DNA from 2 places in the Citrobacter sp. KH_055_1 genome. Region 2 is predicted to be linked to the other one. Evidence: predicted binding sites of a transcription regulator. Region 2 holds the regulator's gene; the other holds the start of a gene.

Region 1 (5,334 bases), 520 kb from region 2:
CCCTTTCGGAACTGGACAACGAGCAAACTATCCTGATGCCCGGCGGGACATTTCGCAAAAAATCGGCGTCATTTCACGGACAGCTGGCAGAAAATGCCTTCGAGCAGTTCAGCTTTGATAAACTCTTCATGGGGACCGACGGCATCGATCTGAATGCGGGTGTGACCACTTTTAATGAGGTCTATACCGTCAGCAAGGCGATGTGCAATGCCGCTCGCGAAGTAATTCTGATGGCGGACTCGTCGAAATTCGGGCGCAAAAGCCCCAATGTGGTATGCAGTCTGGAAAGCGTCGACAAGCTGATTACTGATGCGGGCATCGACCCTGTATTTCGTCAGGCGCTGGAAGCAAAAGGGATAGAAGTGATCATAACCGGAGAAACCAATGAGTGATGCACTACTGAACGCGGGCCGTCAGACGTTAATGCTGGAACTCCAGGAAGCCAGCCGACTGCCAGAACGCCTCGGCGATGACTTTGTTCGTGCCGCCAATACTATCATCCACTGCGAAGGCAAAGTGATTGTCTCCGGAATTGGTAAATCTGGCCATATTGGCAAAAAAATCGCCGCGACCCTCGCCAGCACCGGCACCCCGGCATTCTTCGTGCATCCAGCGGAAGCACTGCACGGCGACTTAGGCATGATTGAAAGCCGCGATGTGATGCTCTTCATCTCCTACTCTGGCGGCGCGAAAGAGTTGGATCTCATCATTCCGCGTCTGGAAGACAAATCCGTCGCGCTGCTGGCGATGACCGGAAAACCCACCTCGCCATTAGGTCTGGCCGCCAAAGCCGTACTGGATATTTCGGTTGAACGTGAAGCCTGTCCGATGCGTCTGGCACCCACCTCCAGCACCGTCAACACACTGATGATGGGCGATGCGCTGGCAATTGCCGTCATGCAAGCGCGCGGTTTTAACGAAGAGGATTTTGCGCGTTCTCATCCAGCCGGAGCACTGGGCGCTCGTCTGTTAAACAAGGTGCACCACCTGATGCGCCGCGACGACGCCGTACCGCAGGTGACGCTTACTACCAGCGTTATGGACGCCATGCTGGAACTGAGCCGCACCGGTCTGGGTCTGGTGGCGGTCTGCGACGAACAGTCTTTGGTGAAAGGTGTCTTTACCGACGGTGACCTGCGTCGCTGGCTGGTTGGTGGCGGCGCACTCAGCACGGAAGTACGCGAAGCGATGACCCCGAATGGCGTCACGCTGCAGGCACAAAGCCGCGCGATTGACGCCAAAGAGGTTCTGATGAAGCGCAAAATCACTGCCGCACCGGTGGTGGATGAAAACGGCAAACTCACCGGCGCAATTAACCTGCAGGATTTTTATCAGGCGGGCATTCTCTAATCCTTCAGTCCCAGACGCTTCGCCAGCCGATGCAGGTTGGCGACGTCGGTTTCCAGCGCCCGCGCGCTTGCCGCCCAGCTATGGTTATTCTGCGCCAGCGCCCGGCGGATCATCTCCCGCTGAAAAGACTCCGTGGCTTCGCGCAGATTGTGATTCTGCGGGATCTCCGCCATGACGTCGGCTTCAGCCTGCGGCGTATGCGCCTCTTCCTGTAAGGCAAAGTGCTGCGGCTCCAGCACCACTTCATCCCCTGCCCTTGTTGCCCTGGCCAGCACCACCGCACGATGAATAGCATGTTCCAGCTCACGCACGTTACCCGGCCAACCGTAGCTCAGCAGATGGCGACGCGCACCAGGGCTTAGCACCACACGGGAAAGTCCCAGCCGCAGCCGGCACTGTTCGCAAAAATAACCCGCCAGCAAAACCACATCTTCACCGCGCTCACGCAGCGGCGGTACCGAAAGGGGAAAGACGCTCAGACGGTGGAACAGGTCGGCACGGAAATTCCCGGCCAGCACCTCTTCGCGTAAATCACGGTTGGTGGCTGCCAGCACGCGAACATCCACCCGCAGGCTGCGATCGTCACCCACTCGCTGAATATCACCGTACTGCAACACGCGCAGCAGCTTGGCCTGCAACGCCAGTGACAGTTCGCCAATCTCGTCCAGGAACAGCGTGCCGTTGTCCGCCATTTCGAACTTGCCGCTACGGTTGCTGATGGCCCCGGTAAAGGCACCTTTCACATGGCCAAACAGTTCGCTTTCCGCGACGCTTTCTGGCAACGCGGCACAGTTAAGATACACCAGCGGATTCACCGCACGCGGAGAGCCTTCATGAATTGCTTTCGCCACCAGCTCTTTCCCGGTTCCCGTTTCGCCGCTGATTAAGACGTTAAGATCGGAGCCTGCCACAATTTCAATCTCTTTTTTCAGCTGCATCATATTAGGCGACAGGCCTATCATCTGCGTTTCCGTCACCTGTTCGAAAGCGGTGGACGAACCCGGCAGCATATTCTGGCTTTCCAGCTGTTCAATCAGCAGCGCATTGCTCAGCGCCCCCGCCGCCAGTGCGGCAATCAACCTAAGCTCTTCATCGCTGAAGACATCGAACTGATCTGGCTCCATACCATCCAGCGTCAGCGCGCCAATCAAATTTTGTCCGGCAAACAGCGGCAGCCCAATGCAGGCATGGACCTTCAGGCTTTCCTGGCCGGGGATCAGCCCATCGTACGGATCGGGCAAATCGCTGTCGGCTGGAAAACGCACCACGTCCCCGGCGCGGGCAATCGCTTCCAGACGCGGATGCCCCTCCAGCGTAAAACGTCTGCCGAGAACATCCTGCGCCAGCCCGTCGATCGCCAGCGGAATAAACTGTCGTGATTCATAGCGCAGCAGCGCCGACGCATCACACTCCAGCACCTGACGCAGCGTCGTGATCAGGCGTTGAAAACGATCCTGATGCCCAATACCGCTTTGTAATTCAATGGCGATACCCGCCAGCACATCAACGGAAAAACTCATGGCTACCTCATTGTCATTTTGACAATGCATATTGTCATATTGACAACAAAAAGCATAGTCATTTTGACAGCTCATTTAGAGAGGTAAAACATTAAACTGTTATAAATCAATTAAATAAAAAGTTGGCACGCAACCTGCAATAAGCAAAACATCTTTTTTAGAAACACGCTAAATTAATTACTGAGGTTGCTATGTCTATTCTGGTTAAAAATAACATTCATTGGGTTGGCCAACGTGACTGGGAAGTTCGTGATTTCCACGGGACCGAATACAAAACGCTGCGCGGTAGCAGCTACAACAGCTATCTTATCCGTGAAGAAAAAAATGTCCTGATCGATACAGTAGACCACAAGTTTAGCCGTGAATTCGTGCAGAATCTGCGCAATGAAATTGACCTGGCAGATATTGACTACATCATCATTAACCATGCAGAAGAAGACCACGCCGGTGCGCTGACCGAGCTGATGTCCTGCATCCCGGACACGCCGATTTACTGCACCGCTAACGCTATTGACTCCATCACCGGCCACCACCATCACCCGGAATGGAACTTCAACGTGGTAAAAACCGGTGACTCACTGGATATCGGTAATGGCAAACAGCTGATCTTCGTTGAAACCCCGATGCTGCACTGGCCGGACAGCATGATGACTTACATGACCGGTGACGCCGTGCTGTTCAGTAACGATGCTTTTGGTCAGCACTACTGTGACGAACGTCTGTTCAACGACGAAGTAGATCAGACTGAACTGTTCGAACAGTGCCAGCGCTACTACGCCAACATCCTGACACCGTTCAGCCGCCTGGTTACGCCAAAAATCACTGAAATCCTCGGCTTCAATCTGCCGGTTGACATGATTGCCACCTCTCACGGTGTGGTATGGCGCGACAACCCAACGCAGATCGTTGAGATGTACCTGAAATGGGCGGCGGATTATCAGGAAGACCGCATCACCATTTTCTACGACACCATGTCCAACAACACCCGTATGATGGCCGACGCCATTGCCCAGGGCATCAACGAAGTTGACCCGAATGTGGCAGTGAAAATCTTTAACGTCGCCCGCAGCGATAAAAACGAAGTCCTGACGAACGTCTTCCGCTCTAAAGGCGTGCTGGTCGGCACCTCCACGATGAACAACGTGATGATGCCGAAGATCGCCGGTCTGGTCGAAGAGATGACCGGCCTGCGTTTTCGCAATAAACGCGCCAGCGCCTTCGGCTCACACGGCTGGAGCGGCGGTGCGGTAGACCGTCTGTCCACGCGTCTGCAGGATGCCGGTTTTGAAATGTCCCTGAGCCTGAAAGCCAAATGGCGCCCGGATCTGGATGCGCTGGAACTGTGCCGTCAGCACGGTCGTGAAATTGCACGTCAGTGGGCGCTCGCTCCACTGCCGGAAACCAGCGTCAAAGCCGCAACCAAAGAGGAAGAGTGCGCCTGTGCCGCCGCCGCGGCCGCTGACCTTGGACCTTGCATGCAGTGCAGCGTTTGCCAGTGGATCTACGATCCAGAGAAAGGCGAGCCGCTGCAGGATGTCGCACCGGGTACACCGTGGAGCGACGTGCCGGAAAACTTCCTGTGCCCGGAATGTTCATTAGGCAAAGACGTCTTCGACGTACTGGCTACGGAGGCAAAATGAGCCGCGGAATTGTCATTATTGGTTCGGGCTTCGCCGCCCGCCAGTTAGTCAAAAATATCCGTAAGCAGGATGCGACTGTCCCGCTGACCCTGATTGCCGCTGACAGCATCGATGAGTACAACAAGCCCGATCTCAGCCATGTTATCAGCCAGGCACAGCGTGCCGACGACCTCACCCGCCAGTCGGCGGGGGAGTTTGCCGAACAGTTTAATTTGCGCCTGTTCCCGCACACCTGGGTGACCGACATCGATGCCGATGCTCACGTAGTGAAAAGCCAGGACAAGCAGTGGCAGTATGACAAGCTGGTGCTGGCTACGGGGGCATCAGCCTTTGTACCGCCGGTGACCGGACGTGAGTTAATGCTCACACTGAACAGCCAGCAGGAGTATCGCGCCTGTGAAACGCAACTGCGCGACGCTCAGCGAGTCCTGATTGTTGGCGGTGGTTTGATTGGCAGCGAGCTGGCGATGGATTTCTGCCGTGCCGGTAAAGCGGTGACGCTTATCGATAACGCCGCCAGCATTCTGGCCTCGTTAATGCCGCCAGAAGTCAGCAGCCGTTTACAGCATCGTCTGACCGATATGGGCGTACACCTGCTGCTGAAATCACAGTTGCAGAGTCTGGAGAAAACCAGCACCGGTATTCGCGCCACGCTCGATCGTAACCGCAGTGTAGACGTTGATGCGGTGATTGCCGCAACCGGTCTGCGTGCGGAAACCGCGCTGGCGCGTCGCGCCGGGTTAACCATCAATCGCGGCGTTTGCGTTGACAGCTATCTGCAAACCAGCCACCCGGATATTTACGCCCTCGGTGACTGCGCAGAA
Region 2 (5,334 bases):
TCAGGCTATGTACGTAACCGGCAGGCATGGATCATGCGGCAAATGCGCCAGTTAGGCGGTGAGTCGTTTATGCGGGAAAATAAGCTGTATTAGTCGATGCTGACGCTGTTTTTGTAGGCCTGATAAGCGCAGCGCATCAGGCAGAATACGACACAACGACATTGCCGGATGTGGCGTAAACGCCTTATCCGACCTACTCGCTACGTGCTGAAATGGTAGCTCTGTACTGACTAATCCTCGTCAAATCCCGAATTAAACAGCGCAATCACCGCTGCCAGGGCTTCTACTTCCTGTGGGCCAGAGGCTTCAACCTCTATCTGGCGACCTTTGGCGGAATCCAGCATCAGCAGGGCGATGACGCTGTTCGCTTCCGCCTCTGTACCTTCATCGTTACGCAACAGCACTTCCGCCTCAAAACCTTGCATTAATTCAAACAGCTTCATCGCAGGCCGGGCGTGCATGCCCAGCTTATTGGTGATTTCGACAGTCTGTTTTACGGTCATGATTTGCGTTTTTCCAGGGTGCGATGGCGTGACTGCACGTTTTTACCGCGAGAGCGGAAGTAGTCAGCCAGTTGCTCTGCAATATACACCGATCGGTGTTTCCCGCCGGTACAGCCGATGGCTACGGTGAGGTAGCTGCGGTTGTTAGTCTCCAGCATGGGTAACCATAGCTCAAGATAGCTGCGAGTCTGGTAGATAAAATTGTGTACTTCTGTGTGGCGGTCGAGAAACGCGGCAACGGGCCTGTCCAGACCGGTCATCGGACGCAGTTTAGGGTCCCAGTGTGGGTTTGGCAGGAAGCGCACGTCAAAGACGTAATCCGCATCAATCGGGATGCCGTGCTTGAAGCCAAAGGACTCGAATACCATGGTCAGTTCACGTTCACGTTTGCCCAGCAGTCGGGTACGCAACATTTCTGCCAGCTCGTGCACGGACATTTCAGAGGTATCGACGATCAGGTCCGCGCGAGAACGCAGTGGCTCCAGTAAGTCACTTTCCTTATCGATAGCACTTTCCAGTGACAGATTTTTGCTGGAGAGTGGGTGCAGTCGACGGGTATCACTGTAGCGACGGATCAGCGTGTTACGATCAGCATCGAGGAACAGCAGCTGCGGCGAGAAACCTTCAGGCAGGTTATTCATTGCCTGCTCGAAAATTTCTGGTGACTCAGGCATATTGCGCACATCAATGCTGACGGCCGCAGATATTTGGCTATCGGCCAGGGTGCGGGCCAGATCGGGCAACAGCACTACGGGAAGGTTATCCACGCAGTAAAAACCCATATCTTCCAGCGCTCGCAGGGCAACAGATTTGCCTGACCCTGAACGACCGCTGACGATCATCAGTACCATGTACTGTTTCTCCTCACAACGACAAAAAAGGGTGCCATTGGGTTGTTATGCTTCATCCTGTACACCTTCGGTGTCCGTGATGATTTGATACAGCTCCTGATCGCTCTGCGCGGAACGCAGGCGGCGACAGATGGTTTTATCCGCCAGACGTTTTGCAACCAGTGACAAGGTGTGCAAATGCGTCTTGGTTTGGTCTGCGGGAACCAGCAGGGCGAACAACAGATCGACCGGTTGATTATCAATGGCGTCGAATGCGATAGGCGTTTCGAGCTGCACAAACACGCCGACCGCGCGCATCGTGTCTTCTTCCAGCTTTCCGTGCGGAATGGCAATACCATTGCCGATGCCGGTACTGCCCATTTTTTCACGCGTCAGAATGGCTTCAAATACCACCTGAGAAGGCAAGCTGAGCTGCTTTGCTGCCAGTTCGCTGATGATTTCCAGAGCGCGTTTTTTGCTTTGGCAGTGAACACCAGAGCGCGTACATTCCTGGTTAAGAACAGTACTCAGTTGTAGAGTCGTATCGTTATTTGTCATAATTTCACCTAAGCGCTAACTGTACAAATGGCCCGTTGTGCTGCACAACAGGCCGTCCTGCACCCGCTAACTGCCCGGACAAGTTAGTGCTGTTTCAGTTTATCTTTATGTTTTGTTAACTGCCGAGCCAGTTTATCAATTAAACCGTCAATGGCGGCGTACATATCCTGACCTTCCGCGCTGGCATGAATTTCGCCACCGTTCACATGCAGTGTTGCATCCGAGATGTGTGTCACCTTCTCCACCTTCAACACAATATAGACCTGATTAATCCGGTCGAAATATTGCTCAAGTTTGGCGAACTTTGTGTTCACAAAGTCACGCAGTGCTTCAGTGATTTCGACGTTGTTTCCAGTGATGTTGAGCTGCATAGTGTCTTCCTTATCGGTTGGGTCAGACCAGCTGTTTGCGCTGGTTAGACGGCGGAATGGATAAAGACTCTCGGTACTTCGCAACGGTGCGGCGTGCCACCATGATACCCTGTTCTGACAGCATAGAGGTTAACTTGCTGTCACTCAGCGGTTTCGCAGGGTTCTCCGCAGCAATTAATTTCTTCACCAGTGCGCGTATCGCTGTAGAAGAGGCTTCGCCCCCGCCCTCAGTGTTGACGTGGCTGGAAAAGAAATACTTGAGTTCAAAAATGCCGCGTGGACTGTGCAGATACTTTTGCGTGGTCACTCGGGAAATGGTTGATTCGTGCATCTCGACGGCTTGGGCGATATCCGCCAGCACCATCGGCTTCATAAATTCTTCGCCTTTCTCAAAGAAGGCTTGCTGTTGCTCAACGATACATCGACTGACGCGCAACAGCGTGTCGTTACGGCTTTCCAGACTTTTAATCAGCCACTTTGCATCCTGGAGATTGGTGCGAATAAACTGGCTGTCGGCATCGTTGCGCGCGCCATTGCACATGGCGGCATAGTGCTGATTAATCTGTAGACGCGGAATGCTGTCGCTGTTCAGTTCGACGACCCAACGATCGTTATGTTTGCGCACCAGTACATCTGGGATCACGTACTCTGGCTCACCGGTTTGGATCGACTGCCCGGGTCTCGGATCCAGCGACTGGATCAGGTTGACGGCTTCTTTCAGCACATCTTCTTTCAACCGGGTAACGCGCATGAGCGAGCGGAAATCGTGATTGGCTAACAGATCGAGGTGATCGCTGATGATCAGGCGGGCTTCTTCCAGCCATGCTGTGGCTTTGTCAAACTGCGACAGTTGAATCAACAGGCAGTCGCGGAGATCTTTCGCCGCCACGCCAACTGGATCAAAACGTTGAACGCGTTTTAGCACGGCTTCGACTTCATCGAGACCAATGTCGTCATCACCCATGCTCTCGAGAATATCATCCAGAGAAACGGTGAGATATCCGGTGTCATCAACCGCATCGACAATTGACGTCGCAATGGCGCGATCGGTATCCGAGAACGGGGTCAATCCCACTTGCCACATCAGGTAATCTTGTAATGATTGCGTGGTTTCACCCTGATAAACAGGCAGTTCGTCGTCGATGTAATCCCCACTGGTGCCCGACGGTGTGCCTGCGGTGTAAATTTCATCCCAACTGGCATCCAGCGGCAGTTCTTCCGGCATCTCTTTTTGTTCGAGAGCATCTGCGGTATCGAGGGAATCGCTGTCCTGTTTTTCCTGGGTATCAATTTCGTCGTGAAGATCGGTTTGCTCGAGCAGTGGGTTACTTTCCAGCGCTTGCTGAAGTTCTTGCTGAAGTTCCAGCGTAGACAACTGCAACAGACGGATAGCCTGTTGTAGCTGAGGCGTCATTGCCAGTTGTTGGCTAAGCCTGAGTTGCAAACCTTGCTTCATGTTCAGAGTGGTTTTCTCCTGCAGTAACGTGACGTCTTCTACCCTATCAGAGTCTGAAGTCTTCCCCAAGGTATACGCGCTTAACGTGTTCGTCTTGCAGTATTTCGGTTGGCGTGCCGTGTGCTATCAGATGTCCCTGACTCACAATATAGGCGCGTTCACAGACCGCCAGCGTTTCACGCACGTTATGGTCGGTGATCAGCACGCCCAGTCCGCTGTCGCGCAGGTGTTCAATGATACGTTTGATATCAATAACGGAGATCGGGTCAACGCCCGCAAATGGTTCATCCAGCAGGATAAATTTCGGATTTGCAGCCAATGCACGAGCGATTTCCACACGGCGACGTTCCCCCCCGGATAGCGACTGTCCCAGGCTGTCCCGCAGGTGTTCGATATGGAACTCTTCCATCAATTCGTTAGCACGATCTTCGCGCTGTTCGCTGGAGAGATCGTCACGAATTTGCAGTACCGCCATCAGGTTATCAAACACGCTCAGACGACGAAAAATAGAGGCTTCCTGCGGTAAATAACCGATGCCGCGACGGGCGCGTGCATGCAGCGGCAGCAGGCTGATGTCTTCGTCATCGATGATGATGTTGCCCGCATCGCGCGGCACAATGCCCACCACCATGTAAAAGGTCGTTGTTTTGCCCGCACCGTTAGGGCCGAGCAGACCGACGATCTCCCCGGAGTTGACGGTCAGACTGACGTCTTCCACCACACGGCGGCCTTTATAGGCTTTTGCAAGGTTCTTTGCAGTTAATGTTGCCATAACGAATCAGTTACCTTTTTTCTCTGCCGGAGCTTTGGTTTTGTTTTTATCCTGCAGCTGTGACGGCACCAGAACGGTAGTGACGCGTTTGCCTTTATCGCTGAAGGCCTGCATTTTCTGCTCTTTTACCAGATAGGTAATTTTGTCGCCGGTGATGTTGCTGTCCACCTGCTCCAGATAGGCTTTACCCGTCAGCACAACGAAATCTTTTGCCAGTTCATAGTGCATCTGTAAGGCATGGCCGTTAACGGGTTTACCGTTATCCTGCATCTGGTAAAACGTTGCCGGATTGCCGTAGCCATCGATCACTTCTTTACCGTCTTCACCGCCCGGACGGGTCACGACAACCTTATCGGCATTAATTTTGATGGTGCCCTGCGTCACGATAACATTACCGGTAAATGTCACCACGTTACCCTGCATATCCAGGGACTGCTGATCCGATTCAATGTGAATCGGCTGCTCGGTATCGCCGGTGACGGCAAATGCCGGAATGCTGGCGGCCAGAAGGGAGCTGGCAAGCACAAGATTAAGGCTGAGTTTGTTTGTTTTGGATTTCATATGAGGTTCTAACCTTTTCAATCAGCTCGGCGTTCTTGCTGCGTAAATTGCCGCGCATCTTCAGTCCGCTGGAGTTAAATGTTGTTCCATACAACGTGACCAGATCGTTTGAGGTGACATCTTGCGTCACCAGGTTAATCTGCGCGTTATCGGTCGTAATTCTGCGTAGTTGAGAGTCTGCCACCAGGGCGTTGACTTCAACATGGCCATACAGATACAGCATCCGATCCTCAGTCAATTTGGCTTTATCAGCCTTGATAGACCAGGTCGGCACTTTATCCTT

What was found. Region 2 encodes sigma-54, which starts transcription at its own class of promoters, with help from an activator protein. Its sites were predicted from a motif close to GTTGGCACANNTTTCGCTNT; they were not measured.
Region 1: the regulator sigma-54 is predicted to act here: its motif matches at 2,992-3,011, upstream of norV (anaerobic nitric oxide reductase flavorubredoxin).

What each region holds. Positions count from the first base shown of each region.
Region 1 is NZ_CM174473.1:1,011,046-1,016,379, reverse strand. It holds gene srlR (glucitol operon DNA-binding transcriptional repressor SrlR) at 1-392, shown strand, start outside; gene gutQ (arabinose-5-phosphate isomerase GutQ) at 385-1,350, shown strand; gene norR (nitric oxide reductase transcriptional regulator NorR) at 1,347-2,870, opposite strand; gene norV (anaerobic nitric oxide reductase flavorubredoxin) at 3,062-4,510, shown strand; gene norW (NADH:flavorubredoxin reductase NorW) at 4,507-5,334, shown strand, end outside.
Region 2 is NZ_CM174473.1:488,281-493,614, forward strand. It holds gene mtgA (monofunctional biosynthetic peptidoglycan transglycosylase) at 1-93, shown strand, start outside; gene npr (PTS phosphocarrier protein NPr) at 231-503, opposite strand; gene rapZ (RNase adapter RapZ) at 500-1,354, opposite strand; gene ptsN (PTS IIA-like nitrogen regulatory protein PtsN) at 1,400-1,891, opposite strand; gene hpf (ribosome hibernation promoting factor) at 1,975-2,262, opposite strand; gene rpoN (RNA polymerase factor sigma-54) at 2,285-3,718, opposite strand; gene lptB (LPS export ABC transporter ATP-binding protein) at 3,765-4,490, opposite strand; gene lptA (lipopolysaccharide ABC transporter substrate-binding protein LptA) at 4,497-5,051, opposite strand; gene lptC (LPS export ABC transporter periplasmic protein LptC) at 5,020-5,334, opposite strand, start outside.